3 regions of the Shewanella inventionis genome follow, and region 2 is predicted to be linked to each of the others. Evidence: predicted binding sites of a transcription regulator. Region 2 holds the regulator's gene; each other region holds the start of a gene.

Region 1 (10,271 bases), 2.2 Mb from region 2:
GGCAGTGAAAGGTATATTGCTTGGTTTAGGAGGCGAATAATATGCTCGCTTCTGTGATCCGTTTTTCGTTAACTCAGCGCTTGTTTGTGCTGATTGTAGCGTTGATTTTAATGTTAGCGGGTACTCGTGCCTGGTTTAATATTCCTCTTGATGCCTTTCCTGATATTTCGCCTACGCAAGTTAAGATTATTTTAAAAGCACCTGGCATGACGCCTGAAGAAATTGAAGCGCAAATTACTGTACCGATTGAAACAGAGCTTTTAGGGATCCCAAATCAAGCCATTTTACGCTCCACCACTAAGTATGCAATTAGTGATATTACCTTAGATTTTACTGAAGGAACTGATATCTATTGGGCTAGGCAGCAGGTCAGCGAGCGACTAGCGGCGGTATGGGATAGTTTTCCTGAAGGTGTCTCTGGTGGTGTGGCACCAATGAGTACGCCGTTAAGTGAAATCTTTATGTTTACACTTGAAAACCCTAACTTATCGTTAATGGAACGTCGGCAGTTGCTGGAATGGGAAGTCAGACCCTTATTGCGTACCGTTGCTGGTGTGGCGGATGTGAATATTTTAGGCGGCTATGCCAAAAGTTTTAGTATTAGTCCTAATCCTTCTGCCATGGCTGCCGCTGGCGTCAGCTTTGCGGATTTGCAACAGGCGATTACTGACAATAATCATAATGAAGGAGCCGGTAAATTAACCATTGGTACTGATACTATTATTGTGCGTTCAGAGGGGCGAATTGATGATATTGATGAGCTAAAACAGTTAGTGATTAAGGCGGATGATGCGCAAGTTTATCGCTTGATAGATCTAGCTGACGTACAGATCGGCCATTTAGCCCGCTATGGCGCCGTATCAAAAGACGGTGAAGAAGCGGCTGAAGCCTTAATTATTGCACTTAAAGATTCCAACACTGCCCAAGTAGTCACCAATATTAAAGCAAAGTTAGCGCAAATTAATACTTCATTGCCTGAAGGCAGTGAGCTTAACGTTTTTTATGATCGTGCTAATTTAATTAATACTGCAATTGATACCATTTCAAGTGCGTTATTTGAAGCCGTGTTGTTAGTGATTGTATTACTAGCTCTGTTTTTAGGTAATGTCAGGGCCGCTTTAGTTGTGTCATTGTCTTTGCCTCTTGCGGCATTAATGACGTTTTTGATGATGGATTTATTTAATCTGTCAGCAAATTTGATGAGTCTAGGTGGCTTGGTCATCGCGATTGGTATGTTGGTTGATTCATCTGTGGTAGTGGTTGAGAACATGGTTAATCTTATTGCGACTAAGCAACGTTTGCCGCGTTTACACCTTATTTATCGTGCGACTAAAGATGTGGCTATTCCAGTTGTATCAGGCACTGTCATTGTGATGATTGTGTTTTCTCCCTTACTGACATTAACCGGCTTAGAGGGCAAATTGTTTACGCCCGTGGCTGTCACGATTGTCTTTGCCATGTTATCGGCATTGGTGCTGTCCCTTACGGTTATTCCTGTCATTGCCTCTTATCTGGTTAACGAAAAGTCAGCACAAGAGCCTAAAGCGATAGAGAAACTAAAAGCGGCTTATTTGAGCAGTTTAAAAAAGACGTTTACCCATAAAAAGCCGTTTATCATCGTGTCGTTTACTCTGTTAGTGGTTAGTTTAGGGCTATTTAGTCTTGTAGGTAAAACCTTTATGCCGACATTGGATGAAGGCGATATTATTTTACAGCTAGAAAAATCACCTTCTATTTCGCTTGAAGCATCGATTGCTATTGACAAGCAAATTCAAATTACCTTGCTTGATAAGGTGCCAGAAATTAAACAAATGGTTGCTCGAACCGGTTCTGATGAGATTGGTTTAGATCCTATGGGGCTAAATGAAACCGATGTATTTTTGGTACTAGCCCCGCGAGACGAGTGGCGCTTTGCTGACAAGACGCAACTGATTGATGCTATTCGCACTGAACTGCTTAATTTTCCAGGAGTAAATTTTAATTTTACTCAACCTATTCAGATGCGCGTCTCTGAAATGCTTACTGGCAGTATTGGTGATGTGGCCATTAAAGTCTTTGGCACTGATATTGATACACTTGGGCAATTAACGGCACAAATTGAGCAACTTGTCAGTGACACTAGTGGCAGTATCGATGTGAAAATGGCCATGATTGAAGGCAGTCCATTTATTAACTTAACCCTAGATAATGAGCTGGCTCGAGGCTTTGGCATGAGCACCATGGAGTTTTCGCGGTATTTAAAAAGCCAACTGGAAGGTGTTATTGTGACCGAAGTGCTGCAAGGTAAAAAGCGTACCCCAGTACTAATTGCCAATAATCAAGGCGGGTTGAGTAGTATTAATGAGTTGCAGAATGAGTTGTTGGTGATGCCTGATAATTCATTAAAACGTCTTACCGATATCGCTAAATTAACCTATAAAGAAGGCCCTATTTTAATTGAACGCGAACAAGGTGATCGTTTCTCGGTGATTACGACCAACGTGCAAGGCCGAGATATAGTGAGTTTTGTTGAAGAACTCAATGCGAAAATTGACGCTGAGGTTAAGTTACCTAGCGGTTACAGTGTCAGTTTTGGTGGCGAGTTTGAAAATCAACAACGTGCCACTAATAACTTACTACTGGTTATTCCCGTCGCCATTGCGCTTATTACTCTCATTTTGTTTACCACTTTTGGTTCGCTTGCTAAAGCGGGCTTGATTTTGGCTAACGTCCCCTTTGCCATGATGGGCGGGATCGTGAGTTTGTATGTTTCGGGTGAGTATTTATCCGTGCCTGCTTCGGTTGGTTTTATTGCATTACTCGGCGTTGCGGTACTTAACGGTGTGGTGATGGTGAGTTATTACGAGCAGACCAAGCATGTTTTTAGCAGTTTATTGGCGAGAGTCGAGCAAGGTGCAGCAAGACGTTTACGACCGATATTGATGACCGCCACGACAGCCATGTTTGGCTTAATGCCATTGGTGTTTGCATCGGGCCCAGGTGCTGAAATCCAAAAGCCATTAGCTATTGTTGTTATTGGCGGTTTACTAACATCAACCATTACAACCCTTTATTTGTTACCAATCCTTTATTACTGGCTGGAGAAACGTCAATGATCACGGAGCAATTGTTAGTGCTGATCGCTCAAAATGATATTAAGGACGACATCGTTGATACCTTGATTGAACTTGAGTTTTTATCTGGTTTTAGCCTAGGTAATATTTGCGGTTTTAGCCGTGAACACAGCCATTTTAATATCAAAGAGCAAGTTGAAGGGTACAGAGAGTTTTGTAAATTTGAAATTATGCATCCTGTTGCTCATCAAGATGCCTTATTAGATGCCTTGTCTGCGGTTTGTAAACATAATCCGTGTCGATATTGGATTACACCAATCATTCATACTGGCACTTTGTGCTAGCCGCAAAAGAAAAGTGCTAAGTCGATAAAGGAAATAGTTGCTGTGTTTGGCCCATGCAGTCAACTCATTAAGTTTAGTTATAAGAAAGGAAATTGAAATGAGAATTTATCGTTGCCTAACCATGATCTTTTTCGCTTTGCTGGTATCAAATAATGTATGTGCTGGTGAGCTTTTTGTGAATAATAACGATGCGACTATTGAGTTTACTATCGAGCCTACGCGATCTTTGAAGGTAACGTTTGAAAGTAGTGTGACTTTGCATTCAATAGTCATTAGAAATAATGATGGTTATTTACTAAACTTAGATGTTCAAGTGCCAAAAGATCCTGGGACTATTTTTTATTTTAATCTTCCTAAATTACCTCCAGCTAAATATCTTGTTAGATGGAAAAGTCAGCTTAATGGTGGCCCAATAAGCCTTGGTGAAGCAACGATAACCTTAAATGATGACACCTATCCACGGCCTTCTACTAAAAAACCGAAGTACAATATTTTACATAGAAAATTACATGGGTAGTCATACTGTAATTACGCTATTCCTGAGATGTTGCTGATTGAGGCCCCAGCTCTTTATTGCAGGACTAAGTCCTTCCTTGTCATTTACGGCGTAGCGTCCTTGATACATTACATATCAAGAAATGGACTGCCAATTAAAGCGTTTTAGGCATTATTTTAAAGCGATGTGTACCTGTTGATACTCTTTTAGTGCTTGAGAGGTGTTTCCTGAACGAGATTGATTGATGCGACTGTAGTGCGCAATCGTTTTAGCTAAATATCTCATAGCAATGTCTTGCTGTGCAGCATCACTCGCTTGCCAAATTACATTGCCTATAGGGTCAATGTCTGTAAGCGAATCATTAGCAACATTCACAGGGAGTTTGGGATCACGTCTGATATAGAGTATTTCATAAAATCGGCGATTCTCTTCAATCAATTTTTCATCAATTAAACGGCATTCAAGCTTGATCAGATGTTGGCGTAATTCGTACTGGTGGTGCACAGGACAGAGTAAAAAATCGATATGTAGCTGAGGATTTTGCAGGCAAATTGAATTAACTAGCTCGATCATCAAATCTCCACCCACGCCAGCGATAACAACGAGTGGGCTTTCTGAATAATCTGACAAGGGAAGTTTTGCGACATCGATACAATGTACATGCCATTGGGGAATTGGTTGGCGTGGATAAAAACGTTGTAACTTATCTTCTAATTGCTGCATCAAGTTTGGCACAATATCGACAAAATGTATTGTCGGTGAAGCCTGTCTTGATAATAACGCAGCGCCTAATAAGCCATGATCGCAGCAACAATCCCAAATGTGCAAATAGCCTGTTGGGATCATGTCATTAAGTTGGGTTAAGCGCAGGCCAAGTTTCATTGTGCAAATCGTTTATAAAAATAAAACCCGCATTGTAATGATTTTTGAGGTTAATACTATGCAATTTGCAGCAAGATAAATTTACAGGTAATCTATACTGTAATTTTATACAGTAAACGTGCTTTCATGCCTGCGGGCTCTGTAATGATACTAGCCATAAAATGATGGATTATGATTTTATATATTGCTGAAAAACCCAGTTTAGGTAGAGCCATTGCCGATGTGTTACCTAAGCCTCATAAAAAAGGCGATGGCTTTATTACTGCCGCCAACGGCGATTGTGTGTCTTGGTGTATTGGCCATTTGCTTGAGCAAGCTGAGCCAGATGCCTATGACGATGCCTTTAAATCGTGGAAGCTTGAGCATTTGCCTATTGTGCCACAAACCTGGAAGCTACAGCCAAAGCCCAAAACTCGAAGTCAATTAACGGTACTGCGCAAGTTAGTTAAGCAAGCGTCATCGATTATCAATGCCGGCGATCCAGATCGTGAAGGGCAACTGCTGGTAGACGAAGTGATAGCTTATTTAGGCGTAAAAGGCGATAAACTCAATCAAGTTCAGCGCTTATTAATTAGCGATTTAAACCCGCAAGCAGTAAAGCGTGCATTAGGGCAACTGCGTAGCAATCGCGAGTTTGTGCCATTATCAACCTCTGCATTGGCGCGCAGCCGCGCCGATTGGTTATATGGCATGAATATGACACGTGCTTATACTATTCAAGGGCGTAAAGTGGGCTATCAGGGTGTGCTGTCGGTTGGCCGAGTGCAAACGCCTGTATTGGGATTAGTGGTGCGCCGCGATGATGAAATCGCCAATTTTACCCCAAAAGCATTTTACGAGGTGATAGCCCATTTACTGACAGATCAACAACAAGGATTTACTGCCAAATGGCAACCGAGCGAAGCCTGCCAGCCTTATATGGATGAAGATGGCAGAGTATTAGCCAAAGGCCTGGCTGAAAACGTTGTTTCGCGTATATCCGGTAAACCAGCTGAAGTCACTAAGCTTGAAGCCAAAGATAAACGCCAAAATCCGCCACTGCCATACAGTTTATCGGCGCTGCAAATTGATGCTGCCAAACGTTTTGGTTTGTCTGCTAAAGAGGTGCTCGACACTTGCCAGAGTTTATATGAGCGGCATAAATTAATTACTTACCCACGTTCTGACAGTCGTTATTTACCTAAAGAGCAACATGCATTAGCCCCCAAAGTGTTAGATGCAGTGCTTAAAGGCGCGGCTGGGTTAGTTGAAGGCTGCGATGGGCCTAATGCCAAGCTTAAATCTAAAGCATGGGATGACAGTAAGGTCGATGCGCACCATGCCATTGTACCTACCGAAAAAGTGGCGAATTTATCAGCATTATCAAGCAATGAAGCCAAGTTGTACCAACATGTAGCGAGGCAATATTTAGCTCAGTTTTACCCCGCTTATGTGTATGCCGAAACCGCTGTTGAAGTGACCATTGAGGGTGGCTTATTTACGACTAAAGCACGCCAAGATAAAACCCTAGGTTGGAAACAGCTATTTAAGCGAGCAGCTAACAACCAAAACGATTCAAATAGCAATGAAGATGAGCACGACGACAATGCTCAGTCGTTGCCTCCACTGGTTAAGGGGCAAATACTGCAATGTGAGCGTGGTGAGTTATTAGAAAAAATGACTCAAGCGCCAAAACATTTTACTGACGCAACCTTATTAGGTGCCATGACGGGGATTAGCCGCTATGTAACCGATAGTGAGATTAAAAAAATCCTTAAAGACACTGACGGCTTAGGCACTGAGGCCACACGTGCTGGCATTATTGAGTTGCTATTTAAGCGGGGATATTTAACTCGTCAGGGTAAAGCTATTAAAGCGACCGCAGTCGGGGTTGGTTTAATACGCAGTTTACCAGACTCTGCCACCACCCCAGACATGACCGCATTATGGGAAAACAGCCTCGATGCCATTAGCCAAAAACGCTTAAAGTATGACGGCTTTATGCAGCCATTACTCAGCCAATTAGACGGTCTTATTACTCAAGCATCGAGTCAGTTACCCTCGGCATTACAAGGTGTTGCCAGTACTGCGCCAAAACGCAGTTTTAAAAAGCCTTATAAAAAACGAGCTAAAGCCAAAAGTTAATGTATTTGTAACGGCTCACTTCTACCCGACGGGCAGTGTTAATTTAAGCGGGCTAAACGGCGTTGATTTGCGATTGTTTGACAAACATAACCGACTGCATAATTTACCAACAAAAATAACCACACCATTAACTAACCTCAACTCTGGATAAGAGATGTATTGATAACGATATAAATCAACAGATTGACTAAAATCCACTGTCAAGCTTGTGATTTGTTTTGCTAACAAGGCGAATTAACGCGTCAATAGCTAGCCTATTGCAAGTTAATTCAACGCAGTGAGGACGGCAAAGGACTGCTTGAAAGGCGTTTGTTATCCAGAGCTGAGGTTACATAAGTAAGCTGTGCAATAATCCTTGAAAGATCAACACGCCCTAATCCAGCACGCTGTTATCTAAGATGCCTCTATCAATTAGCTGTAACAATAGCTCGCGGGTTTTTTGTTTAAGCATGTCGCGCAACAGCCGAGTTGCAGGAGTAATTGATTGCCTGCTTGGAAAGATTAACCACAGCTCGGTGGGTTTAACTTGATAGTCTGACATAACGGTAACAAGGTTATTGTTGAGTAAATCATGCGCCATATCTAAGCAAGATTTTGCTGATATGCCTTTGCCATTGACACACCAGCGCCTGACCAGATCGGCATCGTTAGCCACCCTATTACCCGACACTTTTACTTTGGTGCTGTCAGTACCTTGAGTAAACTCCCAGATATCATGAGTTAAGTTTTGCAGCTGATACAGCAAGGCGTTGTGCTTTGCTAAGTCTTGCGGTTGGTTTGGTGTGCCGTGTTTGTCTAGGTAAGCTTGCGAGGCACAGATTAGCCTGGGGACATTACAAATTTTAAAGCCATATAAATTGGCATCGTTAGGTGAGCCGTAACGTAAAGCTAAGTCGACAGAGTCGCGGTAAAAGTCGACATTGGTGTCGCTGATGCTAACCCGTAAACTGACTTTTGTATGCGTTTGCATAAAGTCATCAAGCCAGGGGATCACCACATTACGGCCCAAATCTGATGACACAGATAAACGCAGATCACCATCAATAATATCCTGTTCACCTTTCATGTTTTGTTTGGCTTGTTCAAGCAATAATATGGCCTGTTCACATTGTGGAATGTACTTTTCACCTGCACTTGATAAGCGTAATTGCCGAGTGGTACGAATAAACAACTCTGCACCTAAGTTGGCTTCAACCCGCTTTAAGGCCGCACTAGCTGTAGCGGTGCGCATATCTAAATTGGTTGCCGCAGCGGTAATGCTGCGAAACTCAGCAACCTTAAGAACAACATATAAGTCTTCTAGAAGCATGATTGTCTATTTTTAATTGATAATGTTTCAATTATTATGCGGTTTATGTTGGGTAAATCAAGGGGTAATATGGCTTCATTAAGTTTGAACTACACCAAATAAACCCGCTCAAATCTAGCGCTTAACTTGATAACGAGCGAGTAGCCCCGTCACCTGTGGCGGGGAAAGCGAGTTCAGTGAGGTCTGTTTTGTTGTTCTATGTATTGGCGCAAAACCTCGATAGGAGCACCACCTACCGATCCAACAAAGTAACTTGGAGACCAAAGGGCATTTTTACGCCATGCAACCTGATTTAACTCTGGGAAGTGCCTTTTCATTTCACGGCTTGTTATTCCCTTTAGTGCGTTCGTTAATTTAGATAATGACGTTGCCGGGTGATAATCAATCAGTAAGTGTACGTGATCTGATTCACCATTAAATTCTGATAATGTTGCTTGATGATTTTTGCAAATATCGCCCATCATCTCTTTTAGCTTATCTAGATGCTCACTGGTGAAAACCTTTCCCCTGTATTTTGTGATAAATATCAAATGAGCGTGGAGCATGTAAACAACATGCCTGCCTTTTCTTAATTCCATAAATAGACCTTGACTGAGTTTATTATTTAACTATATATTAAACATATCATTTACTCAAATAGACCATGCAAGATCAGCATTCAACGGTGCTCCAATTAGAACGCCAAACTAAGGTTGAAATTAAGTGGAAATTGAAAAAGCCTACAGATTCAAATTAGAACCAACGTCAGAGCAAGCTAAAAAACTGGCTCAAATGGCGGGATGCGGCCGTGTGGTTTTCAATGATAGCCTTGATTATGTGCTTAACATTATTAAAAAATCAGTGGCAATCACGGACAAAAAAGCAATTTATGAGCACCTAAATGATTTATCTTATCAAGATCGCAAGTTGCTTAAAAAATCTTTTCCTAATTCTGCTTTTCTAAACAAACAACTAACATCATGGAAAAAACTTAATCATCGGGCATGGTTGGATGATGCGTTTACGGATTGTTTACAGCAACGTCAGCGTGATTTTGTAAAAGCACTGGATGAATGGTCAAAAGGTAAGCGAGGATTTCCAGTGTTTCGCACGCGCAAACTATCGCACCATTCAACAATGCGGTTCCCAGCGCCCAAAAAGCAAATCAATATCCAAAATAAACATATCAAATTACCTAACGGCTTAGGCCTGGTTCGTTATCACAATAGCCAACCTGTAATTGGTGAATTGCGTAATGCTACCGTATCGCTAAATGCAGTTGGTGAGTGGCATATTTCTATCATGTGCTTGGTTGAGATTGAGCTATCAACGCACGTACCCGGTGAAATGACAGGCATTGATATGGGTATCGCCAAAAACATGACCTTATCCACTGATTGTTGTGGTAACGAGGGTGTTTTTGATGGCGTCCATTCTTTTAAGTCCTATCAAGATAAGTTAGCTATCGAACAGCGTAAGTTATCGAGAAAGACTTTAGGCTCCGAGAACTGGAAGAAACAAAAACTCAAAGTAAGCAGGCTGCATCAACGCATTACCAATATTCGCAACGACTACCAACATAAAGCGACATCTGAAATCTGCAAGAACCACGCAATGATTATCTGTGAAGCTTTAAAAGTTGCGAATATGAGTAAATCAGCGAAAGGTGACAGCGAAAATCACGGCAAGAATGTCGCGGCTAAATCAGGGCTTAATAAATCCATTTTAGATCAAGGCTGGCATGAATTACGTCGCCAACTTGAATATAAAATGCGATGGAAAGGCGGGATTTACGGTGAAGTAAATCCTAGAAATACTAGCCGTGAATGTGCTTGCTGTGGTCATACAGAAAAGAATAACCGAAAAACTCAGGCAGAATTTATCTGTCTGTCATGCGGTCATTCAGATAATGCGGATAAAAACGCTGCTAAAGTGGTCCTAAATCGCTATTTACGCGAATTAGAGCAAGCGGCATAAGTAATTAATCAGGTTCGGGCAGAGCCGTAGCGTCTGTGAAGTGAATTGCATTAGCGATCAGCAGCAGAAAGTCGATGATAAAGTAATTTATTATCGCCTGTATTCAG
Region 2 (10,271 bases):
GCCACTTCTTCACGCCAATCTGGTGCTTGTTGGTTTAAAAAATTTTGTAAGTTAATAGGCTCACCAAAATTAACATAACCTTGGCCAAAATTACCTAATTTACGAATAGCGCCAAACACTTGCCAAACAGACTCTTTTTGCTTTTTCTTACCGCTGAGCTCTTTGTGATAGGTTGCCACTTCCATAACATGGTCATACCCTAAATACACAGGCACTAGGGTTACAGGGCGTTCAATTCCGCGCAGTACGCTATTGATGGTCATGGCTAACATGCCGGTTTTAGGCGCAAGTAAACGCCCAGTACGCGAACGGCCACCTTCGGTGAAGTATTCAACCGAGTAACCTTTAGCAAATAATTGGTCCAAATATTCACGAAATACTGCGGTGTAAAGCTTATTACCATTAAAGCTGCGACGAATAAAAAACGCCCCACCTCGGCGGAACATAGGGCCAGCAGGCCAAAAGTTTAGATTAATCCCCGCTGCAATATGCGGTGGCACCATGCCCTGGTAATACAAAATGTATGACAGTAATAAGTAGTCCATGTGACTACGATGACAAGGCACGTAGACAATTTCATGGCCATCATGATGGAGCTGACGAATTTGTTCAGCACCTTTAATGTTGATACCACTGTATAATTTGTTCCACAACCAAGTTAAAAAGCGTTCTGCAATACGGACTAAGCTGTCAGAATAATCTGCGGCAATTTCATCTAAATACTCAATGGCTGTTTCGCGCGCTTTTTCTGGCGACACTTTTTTACTAACAGCTTCTTCTTCAATGGCTTTTTTAATTGAATCCGACTTAAGTAACGAAGCAAAAAACATCTGTCTATTGGGTAATTGCGGGCCGGTCATCACTTTACGTTGGCGACTAAAATGCACCCGAGCAACTCGGGTGAGCTTATGAGCTATACGCTTATCGGAACCATGTTCATCGGCCATATAACGCAATGATAATGCATTAGAAAACTGCACAAAGTTATGGCGACCTAAAAACAAAATCATTAGCCATTTACGTAACCACGTAGGGCTTTCACGCTCAAAAACAGCCGCTTTCATGCTGTCGTCTTCTTTGCCGGGTGTGCGCCCCCAATATAAGCTAACAGGCACCAGCTGAATGTCTAAATCCGGACGCTGACGATGAAGTGCCAGTAAGCTGATAAAACAATTGATAAACTTTTCGCCACTTTCGCGTTTGCCAAAAAGAGGTTTACGTCCCTCAAGGCAAACAATACGCGGTACTTTTAATCCATCGACGATTAAAGGCTCATATGGGCTAGGCATACCAAAGCCTTCGGTGATTTCGCTTAAAGCCGCAGCATCACTAATTGACTCTGTTTTCATGACATAAACCAGTGGCTTAGTCGGGTCTAAATTAAGATCATCAAATGGGTCATGCGGCACAACAATGGTATGCACCATCCATTTTTGCACCCATTTTAATGTCCGTAAAAATATTGAATTTGGTTTTGACATGGTTAATTTCGCAATATAAGCCACTGTAATATTGCTGCATAGGATACCAGAAACCACCCTTGTTACACTATCTGGCTGTTTTATCTTTACTTTGTGAACTATCGCCAATGACAGTTCTCAAATAATAAAACCAATAAAACACTTACAAAACATATGGATAACAGCATAACTGCTAGCAAAGAATAAAAAACAGTTGGTTAATACTTGCGCGAACAAAAACACTGTATATAATGACAGTCACTGTATAAAAAGACAGGAATCATCATGAGACCGTTAACGCCACGCCAAGCAGAAATTTTAGACCTAATTAAAAACAATATCGCCGAAACCGGTATGCCACCGACTCGCGCTGAAATTGCCAACCGTCTTGGGTTTAAAAGTGCAAATGCTGCCGAAGAGCATTTAAAAGCATTAGCCAAAAAAGGCTTTATCGAGATCATGCCTGGCACTTCTAGGGGGATCAGATTACCCCAAGAAGACGAACAAGAATCTGGCTTACCGCTTATTGGCCAAGTGGCTGCAGGCGAGCCTATTTTAGCGCAAGAACATGTTGAGCAATATTATCAAGTTGACCCAAGCATGTTTAAACCTGCCGCTGATTTTTTATTACGGGTTCGTGGTGACAGTATGAAAGATATTGGCATTTTAGAAGGTGATTTACTGGCCGTACATAAAATGCAGCAAGCACGAAATGGCCAGGTTGTTGTGGCCCGCGTTGAAGACGATGTTACGGTTAAACGTTTCGAGAAAAAAGGCAATGTGGTGTATCTACATGCTGAAAACGAAGCCTATAACCCAATTAAAGTAGACTTAAGTTGCCAAAGCCTAACCATTGAAGGGCTTGCAGTTGGCGTTATCCGTAATGGAGATTGGTTATGAATAAACTAATGGGCACAGCCCCACGCCACCCAGGCTTATGGGTCGATTTAACCGAAGCTGATATGTACGGCAGCCAAACCATTCAAACATTACAAACCGTGACTCAAGGTGAGTCTGAATTGGGTCAGTTGTGCAGCCAATTAGCTAGCTTGAGCCAACAAGGACGCTGGATTGTACTCATTAGTCCACCACACATTGGCTATAAGCATATGCTTGCTAGCGCTGGCGTAAGAATGGACCGTATTTTATTAGTGCACACTAAAGATGAAGTCGAAACCTTATGGGCCATGGAAAAAGCGCTAACCAGTGGCACGTCAAGTGCGGTTATAACCTGGACCAGCTCATTAGATGCCCGTGACAGCCGCCGTTTAGAAATCGTTGCTAAAAGTGCCCGAGCATTAGGAGTTGTAATCGAAGATGTGAATACTCACTCACAAGAAAAGCACCAAATGGTTAATCCTTCGATGACAACAGCTTCAAGTAATTTTTCAGCATTTCATTAACAACGAACCCATAAACACCAAGCCCTGCATTCAATTCAGGGCTTTTTTTTACATTTTTTCAGACGATTAGCGAACAAAGTGATCTTGATCAAAGTTTGATCTACAAGTAATGTTGTTAACAAGGATGAAACATTGTCTATCCTTAATATGACGTGTATTGGCCGACACAATAGCCATCGATGGGAACACGTCAACATAAATTGATTAGTTCAGTCGTAGGTACAGGTGTGGTGTTCAGCTAACAATAAATGCATAGGCTTAAATGTCTACAACCACCAGTGTACTTTGAAGTCATCAAACTTTTTTGGGAATCGAAGAGTTTGCATAGAGCAGAGACTTACTGTGTGACTCTTCTTTGTAATTGCGGTTTGCAATTAGCAGAGGAGAAGTCTTGTGAAGCAAAGGTGGTATTGTTTATTGGTAGTGCTGTTAGCACTCCCGTTAGGGGCAGCAGAAATGCCCCTCAACATGACTCAAGGTGTGACAGATATCAGTGGTAGGGTTTACGACCTCCATATGACTATTTTATATATCTGTTGTGCAATTGGGTTAGTGGTATTTGGGATCATGATTTACTCAATGATCTATCACCGCAAATCAAAAGGCGCTGTTGCGGCCAATTTTCACGAAAGTACTAAAGTAGAAATTGCCTGGACAGTCATTCCATTTATCATCTTAATTGCGATGGCAATTCCTGCCACCAAAACCTTAATTGCAATGGAAGATCCTAGCAATGCTGATCTGACCATTAAAATTACCGGGTCGCAATGGAAATGGCATTACAGTTATTTCGATAAAGATATCGAATTTTACAGCACACTTTCAACGCCAAGAGAGCAAATCGATGGCGACCAAACCAAAGGTGAAAATTACCTACTTGAAGTAGATAAACCATTAGTGTTGCCGATAAACCGAAAAGTCCGCTTTTTGATGACTTCAGATGATGTAATTCACTCTTGGTGGGTGCCCGCATTTGCCGTGAAAAAAGACGCTAACCCAGGTTTTATTAACGAAGCCTGGACACGTATCGACAAGCCCGGCATTTACCGCGGCCAATGTGCAGAACTGTGCGGCAAAGACCATGGGTTTATGCCCATTGTGGTTAATGCACTGTCTGAAGCGGACTTTGAAAACTGGCTAGTAGAACAAAAACAACTTGCCGAAACCGAAGCCGCAGCAGCGGCTGCCTCCATGTCACAAACCTTATCACTTGCAGAATTAAATCAGCAAGGTGAGCAAGTATACCTTGCCCGCTGTGCAGCGTGTCACCAACCTAATGGAGCAGGCCTTCCTGGTGTATTTCCATCACTTATTGGTAGCCCAATGATTAAAGGCCCTGTGCAAGGTCACCTTGATATAGTGATCAACGGTAAACCCGGTACAGCAATGCAAGCCTTTGCCAAACAGCTATCTGCACAAGAAATTGCCGCAGTTATTACCTATGAGCGTAATGCGTGGGGTAATAACAGTGGCGATGCCGTGCAAACAGCAGATGTTGGCCAATTTTTAAATAGTGGTGCGGCGGTGTCTGAGCCTGTTACAACACAGGTCGCCGACACGGCAACTGCGGTTACTAATTCTGTCACTGATGCGCTAACCGAAACAGTCAACCAGGCCGAAGAAGTGATAGCGCAAGTGGTAGAGCCAAAAGACTTACCCACTCTCACCATGGAACAGCTCATGGCAGAAGGTGAACAAGTTTATGCTACAACCTGTGCAGCGTGTCACCAACCTACTGGCGCAGGTTTACCTGGCGCTTTCCCCTCACTCATTGGCAGTCCTTTAATAACAGGACCGGTTAGCGGGCATATCGATATTGTTATGCACGGTAAACCGGGCACTGCAATGCAGGCATTTAGTAGTCAGCTCAGCCCTCAACAAATGGCTGCGGTGATTACCTATGAGCGTAATGCATGGGGTAATAATTCTGGCGAGGCAGTGCAACCTGCCGATGTCGCAAGCCATGGACAGTAGGGGAAAACCAATGAGCACAACAACGCACGATACACTCGACAATGCGCATGATGAGCATCACCACGGTGCCCCTAAAGGGCTTATGCGCTGGGTACTAACCACTAACCACAAAGACATAGGCACTCTGTATTTATGGTTTAGTTTCATTATGTTTTTAACCGGTGGTGCCATGGCTATGGTCATACGCGCCGAACTATTTCAACCCGGATTACAGTTAGTTGAACCAAACTTTTTTAATCAAATGACTACGGTTCATGGATTAATTATGGTGTTTGGAGCCGTTATGCCGGCCTTTACCGGTTTAGCCAACTGGTTAATTCCTATGATGATTGGTGCCCCTGATATGGCACTGCCGCGAATGAATAACTGGAGCTTTTGGATTTTACCTTTCGCCTTCACCATATTGCTGGCTTCATTATTTATGGAAGGCGGCGGCCCCAACTTTGGCTGGACATTCTACGCACCGTTATCAACGACTTACAGCCCTGATTCAACAGCATTATTTGTCTTTTCTATCCATATTATGGGTATTAGCTCAATTATGGGCGCAATTAACGTGGTGGTTACCATTGTCAATATGCGCGCGCCCGGCATGACATGGATGAAACTACCACTATTTGTATGGACCTGGTTAATCACGGCATTTTTACTCATTGCCGTAATGCCAGTACTTGCAGGTGTCGTAACCATGGTACTGACCGATAAGTTTTTTGGTACTAGCTTTTTTGATGCTGCAGGTGGTGGCGATCCTGTGATGTTCCAACATATTTTTTGGTTCTTTGGGCACCCAGAAGTGTACATCATGATTTTGCCGTCTTTTGGCATTATCTCAGCAATTGTACCTACCTTTAGTCGTAAGCCATTATTTGGCTATTCGTCAATGGTTTATGCAACTGCAAGTATTGCTATTTTGTCATTTTTGGTTTGGGCACACCATATGTTTACTACCGGTATGCCGGTATTTGCTGAGCTGTTTTTCATGTATTGCACCATGCTCATAGCGGTGCCGACAGGGGTAAAAGTGTTTAACTGGGTTGCCACAATGTGGCGAGGCTCTATGACCTTTGAAACTCCAATGTTATTTGCTGTCGCCTTTATCATTTTATTCACTATTGGTGGGTTTTCTGGATTGATGCTCGCCATTACCCCGGCGGATTTCCAATACCATGACACCTATTTTGTGGTAGCTCATTTCCATTATGTACTGGTGACGGGTGCCATTTTCTCCATTATGGCAGCAGCGTATTACTGGCTGCCAAAATGGACTGGCAATATGTACAGCGAAACCTTAGGAAAATGGCACTTTTGGTGCTCGGTAATATCGGTAAATGTGTTGTTTTTCCCGATGCACTTTTTAGGTTTAGCCGGAATGCCACGCCGTATACCTGACTATGCGATTCAATTTGCTGACGTTAATCAAATTGTCTCCATAGGCGGCTTTGCTTTTGGCTTATCACAATTGATCTTTCTAGCGGTCGTTCTTAAGTGCATTAAGGGTGGTAAGCCTGCGGGAGACAATCCTTGGCAAGCCGCCGATGGCTTAGAATGGTCAATTCCTAGCCCTGCGCCTTATCACTCATTTACTACCCCACCGGAGATTAAGTGATATGAGCCCAACGCAAAAATCAAACCGTAAATTACTCACCATGCTTATTTTAGGTTCTATAGGCATGTTTGGGTTTGGTTTTGCCTTGGTACCGCTTTATGACGTGCTGTGCGACACCTTGGGAATTAACGGCAAAACCCAAAATAGCGCCAGCACTTATGACTCGGTAGTTGTTGATAAAAAACGCACAGTGACCATTGAATTTGTTACCCAGGTGCAATCGGGTATGCCATGGGAATTTTCGCCTAAAGTGAACCAAATCACCGTTCACCCTGGTGAGCTAACCCATGCTAAATTTGAAGTTAAAAACCTGTCGGCAAAAAATATTATTGGCCAGGCAATTCCATCGGTTTCGCCTGGTCAAGGCGCGGCATATTTTAACAAAACAGAGTGCTTTTGCTTTAATCAACAACCTCTCGCCGCTGACGCAAGCGCTGAACTACCACTGATATTTTATGTGGACGCTGATTTACCCGCGTCCATTAATACTTTGACTCTCTCTTATACCCTTTACGATATCACCGACAAACAAGCGGTATCGGCAAAGCAAGGAGCAGCAAGATGACAACAAAGCATCAAACTTATTACGTACCAGCCCAAAGTGGTTGGCCTATTATTGGCGCCATTGGTTTATTTTTAATTGCCTTTGGCGCGGGTAATTATATTCAACAACTAGCCACTGAAAAAACCTCTGGCGGTTACATATTATTAGCCGGTATTGCAGTGATAATTTTCATGATATTTGGCTGGTTTAAAACTGTCATTGACGAGTCAATGGCAGGCTTATACTCACCACAAATGGACCGGTCGTTTAGACAAGGCATGAGCTGGTTTATTTTTTCTGAGATAATGTTTTTCGGCGCATTTTTTGGCGCTTTATTCTATGCACGTATGATTTCAGTACCCTGGTTAGGTGGCGCGTCAAACAATGCCATGACCCAGGAAGTATTATGGCCAGCATTTGAAGCCGCATGGCCGCTACTTAAAACCCCAGATGGCACCACAACCGAAGCCATGCCATGGACAGGCTTACCACTCATTAACACCATTATCTTACTGACATCTTCAGTCACCTTACACTTTGCACATGTCAGTTTAGAAAAAGCCAAGCGTAAACCATTAATTATTTGGCTCAGTTTAACGGTGATACTAGGCGCGGCGTTTCTTGCCTTACAGGTAGAAGAATACAGCCATGCTTACCAAGAAATGGGCCTCACACTCACCTCGGGCGTTTACGGCAACACCTTTTTCTTGCTCACGGGTTTCCATGGCATGCACGTCACCATAGGCACCCTATTTTTGATTATTTTGTTGCTCAGAATTATCAAAGGCCATTTTTCCCCAGACAAGCATTTTGCTTTTCAAGCCGGTAGTTGGTATTGGCACTTTGTCGATGTGGTGTGGTTATGCTTATTTATTTTTGTGTACGTGTTGTAATTGCAGATTAATAAGGCCGAGTGTTGGGTTGAATATAGCCCAACCCTAAGGCCACCAGCAGTACCACAATAACCACCACAGAAAATAAAACACGACGACCTAAATACTGACTCATTGATTGCTGATGCTGTCCTTTAACCATAATAAACAAAGCTCTACCCAGGTTAAAAATTATGAATACGAGCAACGAGACTAAAACTAACTTAACGATCAATGGTGTTGTCACGGGCAATCCTTTTGGTGGAGTGAGTGTGTCTCGGGTGTTATTGGTATTGATTACTTTGGTCGTGTTTACCCTTTTGGTCAAGTTAGGGTTTTGGCAACTATCACGCGCGGAGTTTAAACAACAATGGCAACAAACTTTAGTTTTACGAGAGCAGCAAGCCGCCATCAACTACACGCAATTGCTGTCACTAACCCAAACTGAACCAACAGATGCTGAAGAAGCCGCTTTACTGACGGGCTATCGCTTGTCGATAAATGCAACCCCTGTAAAGCAACCCTTATTACTACTCGATAATCAGGTGTATCAAGGTCAGGTTGGGTACCTTGCCTACCAATTATTTGAAGTTACACCCGATAGCCCATGGATTCTAGTGGAGTTAGGATTCGTATCTGCAGGTAAAGATCGTCAAATATTGCCAGCGTTAACGCCTATCACAGCAGGACAATATCAATTAACAGGTCGGGTATATCAAAAACAAGCCAATCCATTAAGTGACGGACTCCACCCAGAAATGCAAGTTGATAAACCTATACGGTTTCAAAATTTAGCCATGCCAGCGTTAGCAAAACTACTACACCATGACATTGCCGCAGCGGTATTACAGCCCGACAGCGTACCGCAATACTCACTGCCGCAACCTTGGGTACCCATTCCGCTGTCGGCGCAAAAACATCAAGGCTACGCATTGCAATGGTTCACCATGGCAGCAGTATTTTTAGGGCTGATGATCTGGGTCGCCTTAAGGCAATTTAGACATCAATAACAACCGTAACACACTAAAATTAAAACGATACGAGGAGATACAATGAACTCCCAACCTAAAAAAAAGAATAACGCATTACTCATATTGCTGGCGGTATTTGTGTTACCCATTGCCGTCGCTAAGCTAGTATTAAGCTTTGATCTTTACAACGGTGGTGCCACAAATAAAGGAATATTGCTACCTAGTGATATTAACTACTCAAATTTAGCCATGCCCAATCCCAAGCCGCACACATGGCAAATGCTGTACTTGTTGCCAAAACGCTGCGAACAAACATGTCAGGACCAATTATATGTGCTGCACCAAAGTTATATCGCTTTGGGTAAAGATCGCGACAGAGTGGTACCTATCATATTAATTAACCATGATAGCGATACTCGCACACTCAACAACTTAAACATGGCTTTTGAACAGGTCACTGCCAATAAAGCCCTAGCAGACTTATTAACGCAACAACAATTAGTGATTGTCGACCCACTTGGTAGCTTAATAATGCAATATAACCAAGTTGCCGGACGCGATGCCAACATAGCACAAGGCAAAGCCATGATTGCCGATTTACGCAAAATGCTTAAATTATCGAGGGTTGGCTAATGGCAGTAAAAAGGCTTATTAAGTTCACCTTAGTATTCACCCTTGCGGTGATTTTAATGGGTGCCTACACCCGCCTATCAGATGCTGGATTAGGTTGTCCTGACTGGCCGGGGTGCTATGGTCATTTAGCTGTACCCAGCGCAAGCCATGAACTGGCAAAAGTAGAGCAGCATTTCCCAGAGATGACTATTGAGCCAGAAAAAGCCTGGCTTGAAATGATCCACCGCTACATAGCTGGCACATTAGGGTTAATGGTATTAGCGATTCTTATTTTGTGCCTTAAGCAGCCGCAGGCGCCTAAAAAATTACCCAGCTTTATTGCCATACTCATTATCTTTCAAGCCGCTCTCGGTATGTGGACAGTCACCATGAAGCTTATGCCAATTGTAGTGATGGCACACCTTATCGGCGGCTTTAGCTTATTTGCCTTACTGTTACTACTGTATTTACGCCTTAAGCCGCTGCGGATCCCCAACGGCGACAATCAAGCACGTAAACTTATGCCATTAGCATTAGTGTGTTTAGGCGTGTTGGTGGTGCAGATTATGTTAGGCGGTTGGACATCATCAAATTACGCCGCACTCGCCTGCACAACATTACCCATTTGCGAAGGCAACTGGGTTGATAACCTCCGTTTTGCCGATGCATTTTCGCCCTTTCAAGGTGAACACCCCAGTTTTGAATATGGCGTATTGGACTACCCAACGCGGATGACAATTCATATTACTCATCGCATTTGGGCTGTCGTCACCGCCGTCATGTTAATTTGGCTTGCATTAAAATTACGTTATTCGCATTCGCAAATCAT
Region 3 (10,271 bases), 1.7 Mb from region 2:
ATTATACAGGGCGTTTCTATTATGGTGCGCGTGGGAGGATTCGAACCTCCGACCGCCTGGTTCGTAGCCAGGTACTCTATCCAGCTGAGCTACACGCGCAAAATCGGTACAACATGCCAATCAATATTTTATCGTTACTATTATAGCTAATAGACAAAACAATGAATGGCGGAGAAGGAGGGATTCGAACCCTCGATGGGAGTTAAAGCCCATACTCCCTTAGCAGGGGAGCGCCTTCGGCCACTCGGCCACCTCTCCGCAAAAATGGTGCGCGTGGGAGGATTCGAACCTCCGACCGCCTGGTTCGTAGCCAGGTACTCTATCCAGCTGAGCTACACGCGCGAAATTTGGGATTTACATACATGAATGGTGCGCGTGGGAGGATTCGAACCTCCGACCGCCTGGTTCGTAGCCAGGTACTCTATCCAGCTGAGCTACACGCGCATTCATGGTTATTGCATCATAGTAAATGGTGCGGATGGGAGGATTCGAACCTCCGACCGCCTGGTTCGTAGCCAGGTACTCTATCCAGCTGAGCTACATCCGCATCGTTTAACTATGGTAAGAAATGGCGGAGAAGGAGGGATTCGAACCCTCGATGGGAGTTAAAGCCCATACTCCCTTAGCAGGGGAGCGCCTTCGGCCACTCGGCCACCTCTCCGTTTTCTTGGCGCACATATTACTGTTTGACGAAAATAAGTCAAACCCTTTTTAGGAAACCTATCTTCATTTGAACTGTTTTTAATCACATTGAAGATAATAGCTTCAAAAAGGCCCGAAAACTGTATTCTTTTTTACGAATATTATTTTAAAAGCCTATTTGACGATAGGTTAAAAAACACAGGTTCTTAAAAACAAAAAAGCCAGCACAAGCTGACTTAGTTAATATCGGACAAATTAGCCGAAATTAGTAGTTTCCACCTTCAGAAGGTGAATCTGACTTCTCAGATTGAATACGTTGGTAGATCTCTTCACGGTGCACAGAGACTTCTTTAGGTGCATTAACACCAATACGCACCTGATTACCTTTAACACCTAATACAGTAACAGTGACTTCGTCACCGATCATTAATGTTTCGCCTACACGACGAGTCAAAATTAGCATTCGATTGCTCCTTTAGTTCAATCTGCATAACACGCTTTGTCCGTAATATGCGTTTATTATAAGGTCTGCGCTTAATAAAATCATAGTATCTATTTAAAAATACATCTGCTTATAAGGCATTATCTATTCGGAAGTTCTAAAGCCCAATGAAAAACATCTACCAATAAGTGATAAGTCACAAATTCATCATATTTGAACTAAGCACTGTATTAAATAAATCTAAACAGCAAAACCAATAACAAAACGACAGGAGTAAAACGTTACAGACCTTGTGTTAACACACGAATTTGCAATCACCATTTTACCCAAGCAATCCCTTTTACGCTTTTTACTGTTAGTGAGTTACTTCACTATGCCAAATCTACTGATGGCACTCAAGTTATAAAGCTGAATATCTTAGACTTTATGCCTTAAGTGCCAATTAACGTGCAAATTTACATATTGGTTAGCTCAATCGTTCAGCAATCCAAGGCTCAACAGACGCTAAAGCAGCTGCTAGGTTCTCTGGTTGAGTACCACCCGCCTGCGCCATATCTGGACGACCACCGCCCTTACCGCCCACTTGCTGGGCCACCATAGCAACCAACTCACCAGCTTTAACTTGCTTGGTTAAGTCGTTACTTACACCAGCAATTAAATTTACCTTACCGTCTTTTGCTGTACCCAGTACGATAATAGCCGATTTAAGTTTTTGCTTTAACTCATCTTGTAAACCACGCAGTGAACCTGGATCGACACCTTCAAGCATTTTAACCAGCACTTTCACACCATTGACATAAATAGCATCACCGGCCATATCCGCACTTGCTGCAGCCGCGAGTTTATCTTTAAGTTGCGATAAATCCTTTTCAAGTTGCTTCACTTTATCTAGTTGTGCTTTTAATTTAGCCACGACTGACGCATTATCAGATTTTAGTAATTGCGCGGCTTCATCTAACATGGCTTGCTGCTGAGCAACGTAAGCAATAGCTGCTGCACCCGTTACGGCTTCAATTCGACGAACACCGGCAGCAATACCACCTTCAGTGGTAATTTTGAATAAACCAATATCACCCGTACGTCCAACGTGCGTTCCACCACATAATTCGATAGAGAAATCACCCATTGTTACCACACGGACTTGATCATCATATTTTTCACCAAAGAGTGCCATCGCACCCTTTTCTTTTGCTTCATCGATAGCCATTTCAGCTGTCTTTAACTGATGATTGCGGCGAATTTGTGTGTTAACTAATTCTTCAACGGCTTTTAACTCAGCAGGTTTTACCGCTTCAAAATGTGAAAAGTCAAAACGTAAACGCTCTGGGTTTACTAACGAGCCTTTTTGCGTCACATGCGCGCCTAATACCTTACGCAACGCTGCATGCAATAAATGAGTCACAGAATGGTTTAGCTGAGTACGGTGGCGTAATTTTTTGTCCACTTGTGCTGACAAGGTCTGCCCAACCACTAATTGGCCTTGAATCAATTCACCTTGATGCCCTGTAGCCTGACCAAACTTTTGTGTGTCGTTTACTGCAAACTCGATACCTTGTGCAGATAATACCCCTTGGTCACCAACTTGACCGCCTGACTCAGCATAAAATGGGGTATTAGCTAACACCACTATGGCTTTTTGACCTGCAGTGACGGTGTCGACCGCTTTACCATCAACATATAAACCGGTTATTGTCGACTCACCACTTAGCTCAGTGTAGCCACAGAACGCAGTTTCAGCATCAATAATTAAATTGCTATTATAGTCTGCACCAAAGTTACCCGCGGCTTGTGCCCGGCTTCTTTGCTCGGCCATTGCAGCTTCAAAACCGGCTTCATCGACATTGATATCACGCTCGCGACAAACGTCAGCAGTTAAGTCGACAGGGAAGCCGTAAGTGTCATACAGTTTAAATACTGTTTCACCATCTAGCGTGTCACCTTTAAGGCTGTTTAATGCACCATCTAAAATAACAAGGCCACGCTCTAAGGTACGAGCAAATTGATCTTCTTCAGCTTTTAATGCTTTTTCTACTATCGCTTGCATGGCTTTTAAGCCGTTTGCAGCATCACCCATCACGTCAATCAGCGTTGGTACTAATTTATAGAAAAAGGCTTCTGTAGCCCCTAACTTGTTACCATGACGCACGGCACGGCGGATAATACGACGCAGCACATAACCACGACCTTCGTTAGATGGCATCACACCATCGGCAACTAAAAACGCACATGAACGAATATGGTCAGCTATTACACGTAATGATTTGTTTTCTAAATCAGACACACCGATAACGTCAGCCGCTTTAGCAATTAATTGCTTAAAAATATCGATTTCGTAGTTTGAATGTACGCCTTGCATAATGGCTGCAATACGTTCAATACCCATACCGGTATCAACTGACGGCTTAGGAAGTGGTAACATTTCACCGTCTGCTTGACGGTTATATTGCATAAATACGATGTTCCAAATCTCAATAAACCGATCGCCATCTTCTTCTGGAGTACCTGGGCGACCGCCCCAAATGTGATCGCCATGATCATAGAAAATTTCACTACATGGACCACATGGTCCTGTATCACCCATTTGCCAGAAGTTGTCTGAGGCAAATGCAGCACCTTTATTATCGCCAATGCGGATCATGCTTTCTGCTGGCACACCAATTTTTTGAGTCCAAATGTCATAAGCTTCATCATCAGTTTCATAGATGGTGACGCATAAACGCTCTTTAGGCAGCTTTAAGGTTTCAGTTAAAAAGGTCCAAGCAAAACGAATGGCTTCTTCTTTGAAATAATCGCCAAAACTGAAGTTACCGAGCATTTCAAAAAAAGTATGGTGACGTGCGGTATATCCCACGTTATCAAGGTCATTGTGTTTACCACCGGCACGCACACAGCGTTGTGACGATACGGCACGAGTGTAGCTACGTTTATCCATACCAAGGAACACATCTTTAAACTGATTCATACCTGCATTGGTAAATAACAGTGTTGGGTCGTTTGCGGGAACGAGCGAGCTGCTATCAACAACCTGATGTCCGTTATCTTCAAAATACTTTAAAAAAGCACTTCTTAACTCTGCTGTAGTCTGAAACATGAAATGGTCCTGAAGTAGAAAAATACATAAGTATCCAGCTTGCCAAACAAGCCAGTAAATGTAGGCATTATATACTGAATTTAACGAAAGAAGCGAGACGAGCGAACCGATTATGATTTGAAGCAAAATCGATTGAAAACCAAGATTGATGTGTTCAGAAATCTGCTTGTTGTTATACCAATCAGCAACCTCTGTTCACTCATTTATACTGATTATTACGTATTTAAACCCAATCAACCTGATGATGGTCAACCTCAGTAAGAACTTATCTGAGTTTAGACATGGTGTGAATTAACGATATAAGAGCAAGCCGAGGGTCTGTTGATCTTTCAAGATTGTTTTTGCAGCGAATTGTTGGTCTTTTATACAAGGCAGAGACTTTGAGGTGTAGTTATTCTACATAAAAAGTAGATAACGCAGTAAAAATGGCCAACAAACGCTGCCTGAAAGGTTCGGCTAAAAACGTTTTACTCTTTGTTGAATGGATATTGCTTAGATGACTAGGCATCAATCCATTCGTCTCGATTAAAACGTTTTTAACTCGAACAAAATTCAAACAGCAAAGTTCAACAGACCCTAAGGTTTGCTGAAGAAATAAAAAATCGCGGTGCAGATGCCTGCTACCGCGACTTACTTAATTAGGTTTAACACTTTTTAAAACTTAATAACCTAGTTTAAAAAACTTCGCCTGTTTCAAAATCAATGTTTTCATCGCCGTCATCAGCACTTGACGCGCTAGCAGCACCGCCTGCAAGTAGCATGGTACGTAATGTTGCATCAATTTCAGCAGCAATAGCTGGATTTTCTGTTAAGAATTTACCCGCATTGGCACGGCCCTGGCCAATTTTCTCACCTTTGTAGCTATACCATGCACCGGCTTTATCAACAATTTTGTGCTGTACACCTAAATCAACCAATTCACCAGTACGGTTAATGCCTTGACCATATAAAATTTGGAATTCAGCTTGTTTAAAAGGAGCTGCAATTTTGTTTTTTACGACTTTAACGCGAGTTTCGTTACCAACAACTTCATCACCTTCTTTTACTGCACCTGTGCGGCGAATATCTAAACGTACTGAGGCATAAAACTTAAGCGCGTTACCACCTGTAGTGGTTTCTGGGTTACCAAACATCACACCAATCTTCATACGAATTTGGTTAATGAAGATAAGCAAAGTATTTGATTGCTTAAGGTTACCTGCAAGTTTACGCATTGCTTGGCTCATCATACGTGCCGCTAAGCCCATGTGAGAGTCACCGATTTCGCCTTCAATTTCAGCTTTAGGTGTAAGTGCAGCTACTGAGTCAACAATAATGACATCGACTGCGCCAGAGCGTGTTAACGCATCACAAATTTCCAATGCTTGCTCACCTGTGTCAGGCTGTGAACAAAGTAGGTTATCAATATCTACGCCTAGCTTTTTAGCATAGATAGGATCTAATGCATGCTCTGCATCAATAAAGGCACAGGTTTTACCTTGGCGTTGAGCTGCTGCAATCACTTCAAGTGTTAATGTGGTTTTACCTGATGATTCTGGTCCGTACACTTCAACGATACGACCCATTGGTAAACCACCAGCGCCTAACGCTACGTCTAACGAAAGTGAACCGGTAGAGATAGTTTCAACATCCATTGTGCGATCTTCGCCCAATTTCATAATTGAGCCTTTACCAAATTGTTTTTCAATTTGGCCTAAAACGGCGGCTAGTGCTTTCTCTTTATTTGGATCAACCTTCATTGTAAAACCCTCTTAAGGCATTCAATACGTTTAGTAAAATGCAATTTGTATTTAGGTGAAATGTTGTAACGCATCTCAATATGTCCACCAGTATACTGTATAGTCATACAGTATCAAGTGCTGTGGGTATTTTTTTTTATGTTGCGTTAATTTGCCTTTTTACATCAATATTTTACCCAGCAATCAATTTTTATTAATAATTGGTTGATACCCCGATGATAAAAATTGTTAAGATTAGCGCCATAAAGAACCACATCTCAAGATAGATAAAAGTGAAATGTCCATAATGACTGCAATTGATACCAGTGATTTAGAAAAACATACCCCTATGATGCGACAATATTTGAGCTTAAAAGCCGCTCATGCTGACATGTTGCTCTTTTATCGTATGGGTGATTTTTACGAATTATTTTATGATGATGCAAAAAAAGCATCTGAACTATTAGGCATTTCATTAACCGCTCGCGGTAAAAGTGGCGGTGATCCAATTCCTATGGCGGGTATTCCTTATCATGCTGTGGAAGGTTATTTAGCTAAGTTGGTGCAAATTGGCCAATCAGTGGCTATATGTGAGCAAATTGGCGATCCGGCAACCTCTAAAGGTCCCGTTGAGCGCCAAGTTGTACGTATTGTTACTCCTGGTACATTAACAGATGAAGCCTTATTACAGGAAAGGCAAGACAATCTACTTGCAGCACTTTACCAGGGTAAAACCGGCTTTGGCTATGCCACTCTCGATATTTCATCGGGCCGATTTGTCATCGCCGAACTCCCAACTCGTGAAGCATTAGAAGCCGAACTCCAGCGCACTCATCCTGCTGAATTACTGTACAGCGAAGATTTCACCGACATGTTGTTAATTAACAATATGAAGGGAATACGCCGCCGTCCAGAGTGGGAATTTGATTATGATACCTGCGTTAATTTACTCCTTAATCAATTTGGCACCAAAGATCTACATGGTTTTGGCATTAGTGATGCTCGCTTAGCATTACAAGCTGCAGGCTGCTTAATGCAGTATGTTAAAGACACCCAAAAAATGGCGCTACCGCACATTAATTCAATTGTGCGATTTAACCAGTCTGAATCAATCATTTTAGATGCCGCTACTCGCCGTAATTTAGAGCTAACACAAAATCTATCTGGTGGACGTGAGAATACCCTGGCTTGGGTGCTAGACAATACTGCAACCCCAATGGGTAGCCGCATGTTACAACGTTGGATCCATGAGCCACTTCGTGATCGTCATGCAATTCAATCACGCCATAGCGCTGTAAATGAATTAATTGAACAAGACCTTTACCATACTCTTCATGAACAACTCAAAAGTTTAGGCGATATTGAGCGCATTATGGCCCGCCTAGCACTGCGCAGTGCAAGGCCGAGGGATTTTTCACGTTTAAAGCAAGCGTTAGCATTATTGCCGTCAATTCAGCAAACATTGTCTCAATGTCAACAGCCACAAATGATGACATTAGCAACCCAATTAGGCGAGTTTCCTGAGCAACATGACCTGCTTGAACGGGCCATTATAGATAACCCTCCAATGTTAATTAGAGATGGCGGGGTAATAAAAACGGGTTACCACGAAGAGTTAGATGAATGGCGTAAACTCAGTGAAGGTGCAAATGATTATTTAGTTGAGCTTGAAGCCCGAGAAAAACAACAAACCGGTATAAGCACATTAAAAGTGGGCTATAACCGAGTGCATGGTTACTACATAGAAGTGAGCCGCTTACAAGCTGATAGAGTGCCGTTGAGCTATCAGCGTCGCCAAACATTAAAAAGTACAGAGCGCTATATTACTCCTGAGCTAAAAGAATACGAGGAAAAAGTCCTTTCAAGCCAAGGTAAAGCCTTAGCACTTGAGAAACAACTGTGGGAGCAACTGTTCGATTTATTGTTACCTAAACTGCATGAGTTACAAGCTTTTGCTACCGCAGCAGCACAGTTAGATGTATTGAGTAACTTTGCCGAACGTGCACAAACACTCAATTATGAATGCCCGCAAATGACCAATGAGATTGGGATCCATATTAATGCAGGCCGCCACCCCGTTGTTGAGCAAGTCAGTCAATCTGCATTTATCGCTAACCCTGTAGACTTGTCGCCATCACGAAAAATGCTGATAGTTACAGGCCCTAACATGGGGGGTAAGTCGACTTACATGCGCCAAGTGGCATTAATTACTCTAATGGCTCATATCGGCTGTTTTGTGCCTGCTGGCTCGGCAAAAATTGGCGAGGTAGATCGCATATTTACCCGTATCGGCGCCTCGGATGACTTGGCGTCAGGTCGTTCAACCTTTATGGTGGAAATGACTGAAACCGCTAATATTTTACATAATGCCACAGCAAACAGTTTGGTATTAATGGATGAAATAGGCCGCGGAACCTCAACCTATGATGGTTTATCGCTTGCTTGGTCAGCTGCAGAATATCTTGCTAAGCAAGTCAGTGCTCTGACGTTATTTGCGACTCATTATTTTGAACTTACCCAGCTGCCTGAATTATTGCCCGCGGTGGTTAATGTTCATTTAGATGCCATTGAACACGATGATACTATTGCATTTATGCACGCAGTACAGGAAGGGGCAGCAAGTAAAAGCTATGGTTTACAGGTCGCGGCTTTGGCTGGTGTTCCGAATCAAGTCATTAACGCTGCCAAGCATAAATTGCATCAACTCGAAAACCGCGATATTACTGCGACCGAGCACATACCTCATCAAGTAAGCATGAATTTACTTACGCCAATGCCTGAGACCTCTCCTGCACTGGATAAATTGGCACGAATAAACCCCGATGACTTTACCCCAAAGCAAGCATTAGACCTATTGTATGAACTGAAAAAGCTAGTAAATTAATCATAAAATTAACCATATAAAAAGGACACTAACTGTGTCCTTTTATTATTTATTGCATCAGAAACTCATGTAAATTTAAGTGGGTATTAGTCTCTAAAAAGCGCTTCAACTGACAACCCTTGAGAACCCAATAAATCTTTTAAACGTTTTAATGCTTCAACCTGTATTTGACGAACACGCTCACGGGTTAACCCAATTTCAGCACCGACGTTTTCTAGTGTTGATGGCACATATCCTAATAAACCAAAACGTCTTGCCAATACTTCACGTTGTTTGGTGTTGAGTTCATTTAACCAACCTACAATTGAGTTAGATAAATCTTCGTTTTGCACTCTATGATCAGGTCCAACTGAATCGTCGTCGGCAATTACATCCAACAATGCTTTTTCATTGTCGCCTCCAATGGGTGAATCAACAGAGGTAATTCGCTCATTCAGTTTCAGCATACGACTCACGTCGCCCGTTGACACATCGAGTTTTTCAGCAATTTCTTCAGCTGTGGGTTCATGATCAAGTTTTTGCGCGAGTTGCCTTGCTGTGCGCAAGTAAACATTAAGTTCTTTTACCACATGAATAGGAAGTCGGATCGTGCGAGTCTGATTCATAATGGCACGTTCAATAGTTTGCCTAATCCACCATGTAGCATAAGTTGAGAAACGGAAACCGCGTTCAGGGTCAAACTTTTCAACCGCTCTTATCAGGCCTAAATTGCCCTCTTCAATAAGATCGAGCAAAGCTAATCCGCGATTGTTGTATCTTCTGGAAATTTTAACGACTAGACGTAAATTACTTTCTATCATTCGGTTGCGAGATTTTTCGCAGCCTTTGAGGGCTTTACGTGAAAAATAGACTTCTTCTTCTGCAGTAAGCAGCGGAGAAAAACCAATTTCACCTAAATATAATTGAGTGGCATCGAGATTTTTTTGTAAGTCATCTTGGACTTTTTCTTCAATTTCGAGTTGCTGTACCAAATCGCCATTTTTGGTTGCAACCTCTTGTGGTTGTTTAGCTAGATCGACAATTTGTTCTGCTGAAGCAGTACTGTTTTTGCGGCTCATAATTGCTCTCCCAAACCTAATATGTGATATGTAATCTACTGCACTGCTTATCCTCCGTTATTTATATTGCTAAACAATTACTGTTTAGGTAGATATCGTAATGGGTTGACTGACTTACCGTGATAACGCACTTCAAAGTGAAGCATCACTTGGTTTGTCCCTGTACTGCCCATTTTTGCAACTGTTTGCCCTGCACTAACATATTGCTTTTCTTTAACCGTTATCGTATCTGCATGAGCATAAGCACTTAAAAAATCATCATTATGTTTGATAATTACTAAGTTGCCATATCCCCGAAGCGCATTGCCCGCATATACGACTCTCCCATCTGCAGCGGCTTTTATGACATCACCGCGATTGCCAGCAATCTTAATTCCTTGATTACCTTGCTCAGATACCGAAAAATATCCAATGATTCGGCCTCTGACTGGCCAGT

The links. Region 2 encodes LexA, which represses DNA repair genes until DNA is damaged. Its sites were predicted from a motif close to TACTGTATNNNNATACAGTA; they were not measured.
Region 1: a site for LexA is predicted at 4,871-4,890, ahead of K8B83_RS10295 (DNA topoisomerase III). Genes of this name have one in related genera too.
Region 3: a site for LexA is predicted at 6,008-6,027, ahead of recA (recombinase RecA). Genes of this name have one in related genera too.

Annotation. Positions count from the first base shown of each region.
Region 1 is NZ_CP082926.1:2,295,835-2,306,105, forward strand. It holds gene K8B83_RS10270 (efflux RND transporter periplasmic adaptor subunit) at 1-40, shown strand, start outside; gene K8B83_RS10275 (efflux RND transporter permease subunit) at 42-3,095, shown strand; gene K8B83_RS10280 (DUF3240 family protein) at 3,092-3,397, shown strand; gene K8B83_RS10285 (hypothetical protein) at 3,495-3,914, shown strand; gene K8B83_RS10290 (tRNA (adenine(22)-N(1))-methyltransferase) at 4,065-4,775, opposite strand; gene K8B83_RS10295 (DNA topoisomerase III) at 4,947-6,899, shown strand; gene K8B83_RS10300 (LysR family transcriptional regulator) at 7,273-8,208, opposite strand; gene tnpA (IS200/IS605 family transposase) at 8,382-8,786, opposite strand; gene K8B83_RS10310 (RNA-guided endonuclease InsQ/TnpB family protein) at 8,911-10,164, shown strand.
Region 2 is NZ_CP082926.1:117,525-127,795, forward strand. It holds gene plsB (glycerol-3-phosphate 1-O-acyltransferase PlsB) at 1-1,481, opposite strand, end outside; gene lexA (transcriptional repressor LexA) at 1,746-2,360, shown strand; gene K8B83_RS00585 (cell division inhibitor SulA) at 2,357-2,863, shown strand; gene coxB (cytochrome c oxidase subunit II) at 3,257-4,837, shown strand; gene ctaD (cytochrome c oxidase subunit I) at 4,848-6,443, shown strand; gene K8B83_RS00600 (cytochrome c oxidase assembly protein) at 6,445-7,008, shown strand; gene K8B83_RS00605 (cytochrome c oxidase subunit 3) at 7,005-7,880, shown strand; gene K8B83_RS00610 (DUF2909 domain-containing protein) at 7,888-8,106, opposite strand; gene K8B83_RS00615 (SURF1 family protein) at 8,054-8,869, shown strand; gene K8B83_RS00620 (hypothetical protein) at 8,912-9,463, shown strand; gene K8B83_RS00625 (COX15/CtaA family protein) at 9,463-10,271, shown strand, end outside.
Region 3 is NZ_CP082926.1:1,864,644-1,874,914, reverse strand. It holds tRNA gene K8B83_RS08490 (tRNA-Arg) at 23-99, opposite strand; tRNA gene K8B83_RS08485 (tRNA-Ser) at 167-258, opposite strand; tRNA gene K8B83_RS08480 (tRNA-Arg) at 266-342, opposite strand; tRNA gene K8B83_RS08475 (tRNA-Arg) at 368-444, opposite strand; tRNA gene K8B83_RS08470 (tRNA-Arg) at 471-547, opposite strand; tRNA gene K8B83_RS08465 (tRNA-Ser) at 570-661, opposite strand; gene csrA (carbon storage regulator CsrA) at 908-1,105, opposite strand; gene alaS (alanine--tRNA ligase) at 1,551-4,175, opposite strand; gene recA (recombinase RecA) at 4,850-5,914, opposite strand; gene mutS (DNA mismatch repair protein MutS) at 6,201-8,777, shown strand; gene rpoS (RNA polymerase sigma factor RpoS) at 8,864-9,835, opposite strand; gene K8B83_RS08430 (peptidoglycan DD-metalloendopeptidase family protein) at 9,913-10,271, opposite strand, start outside.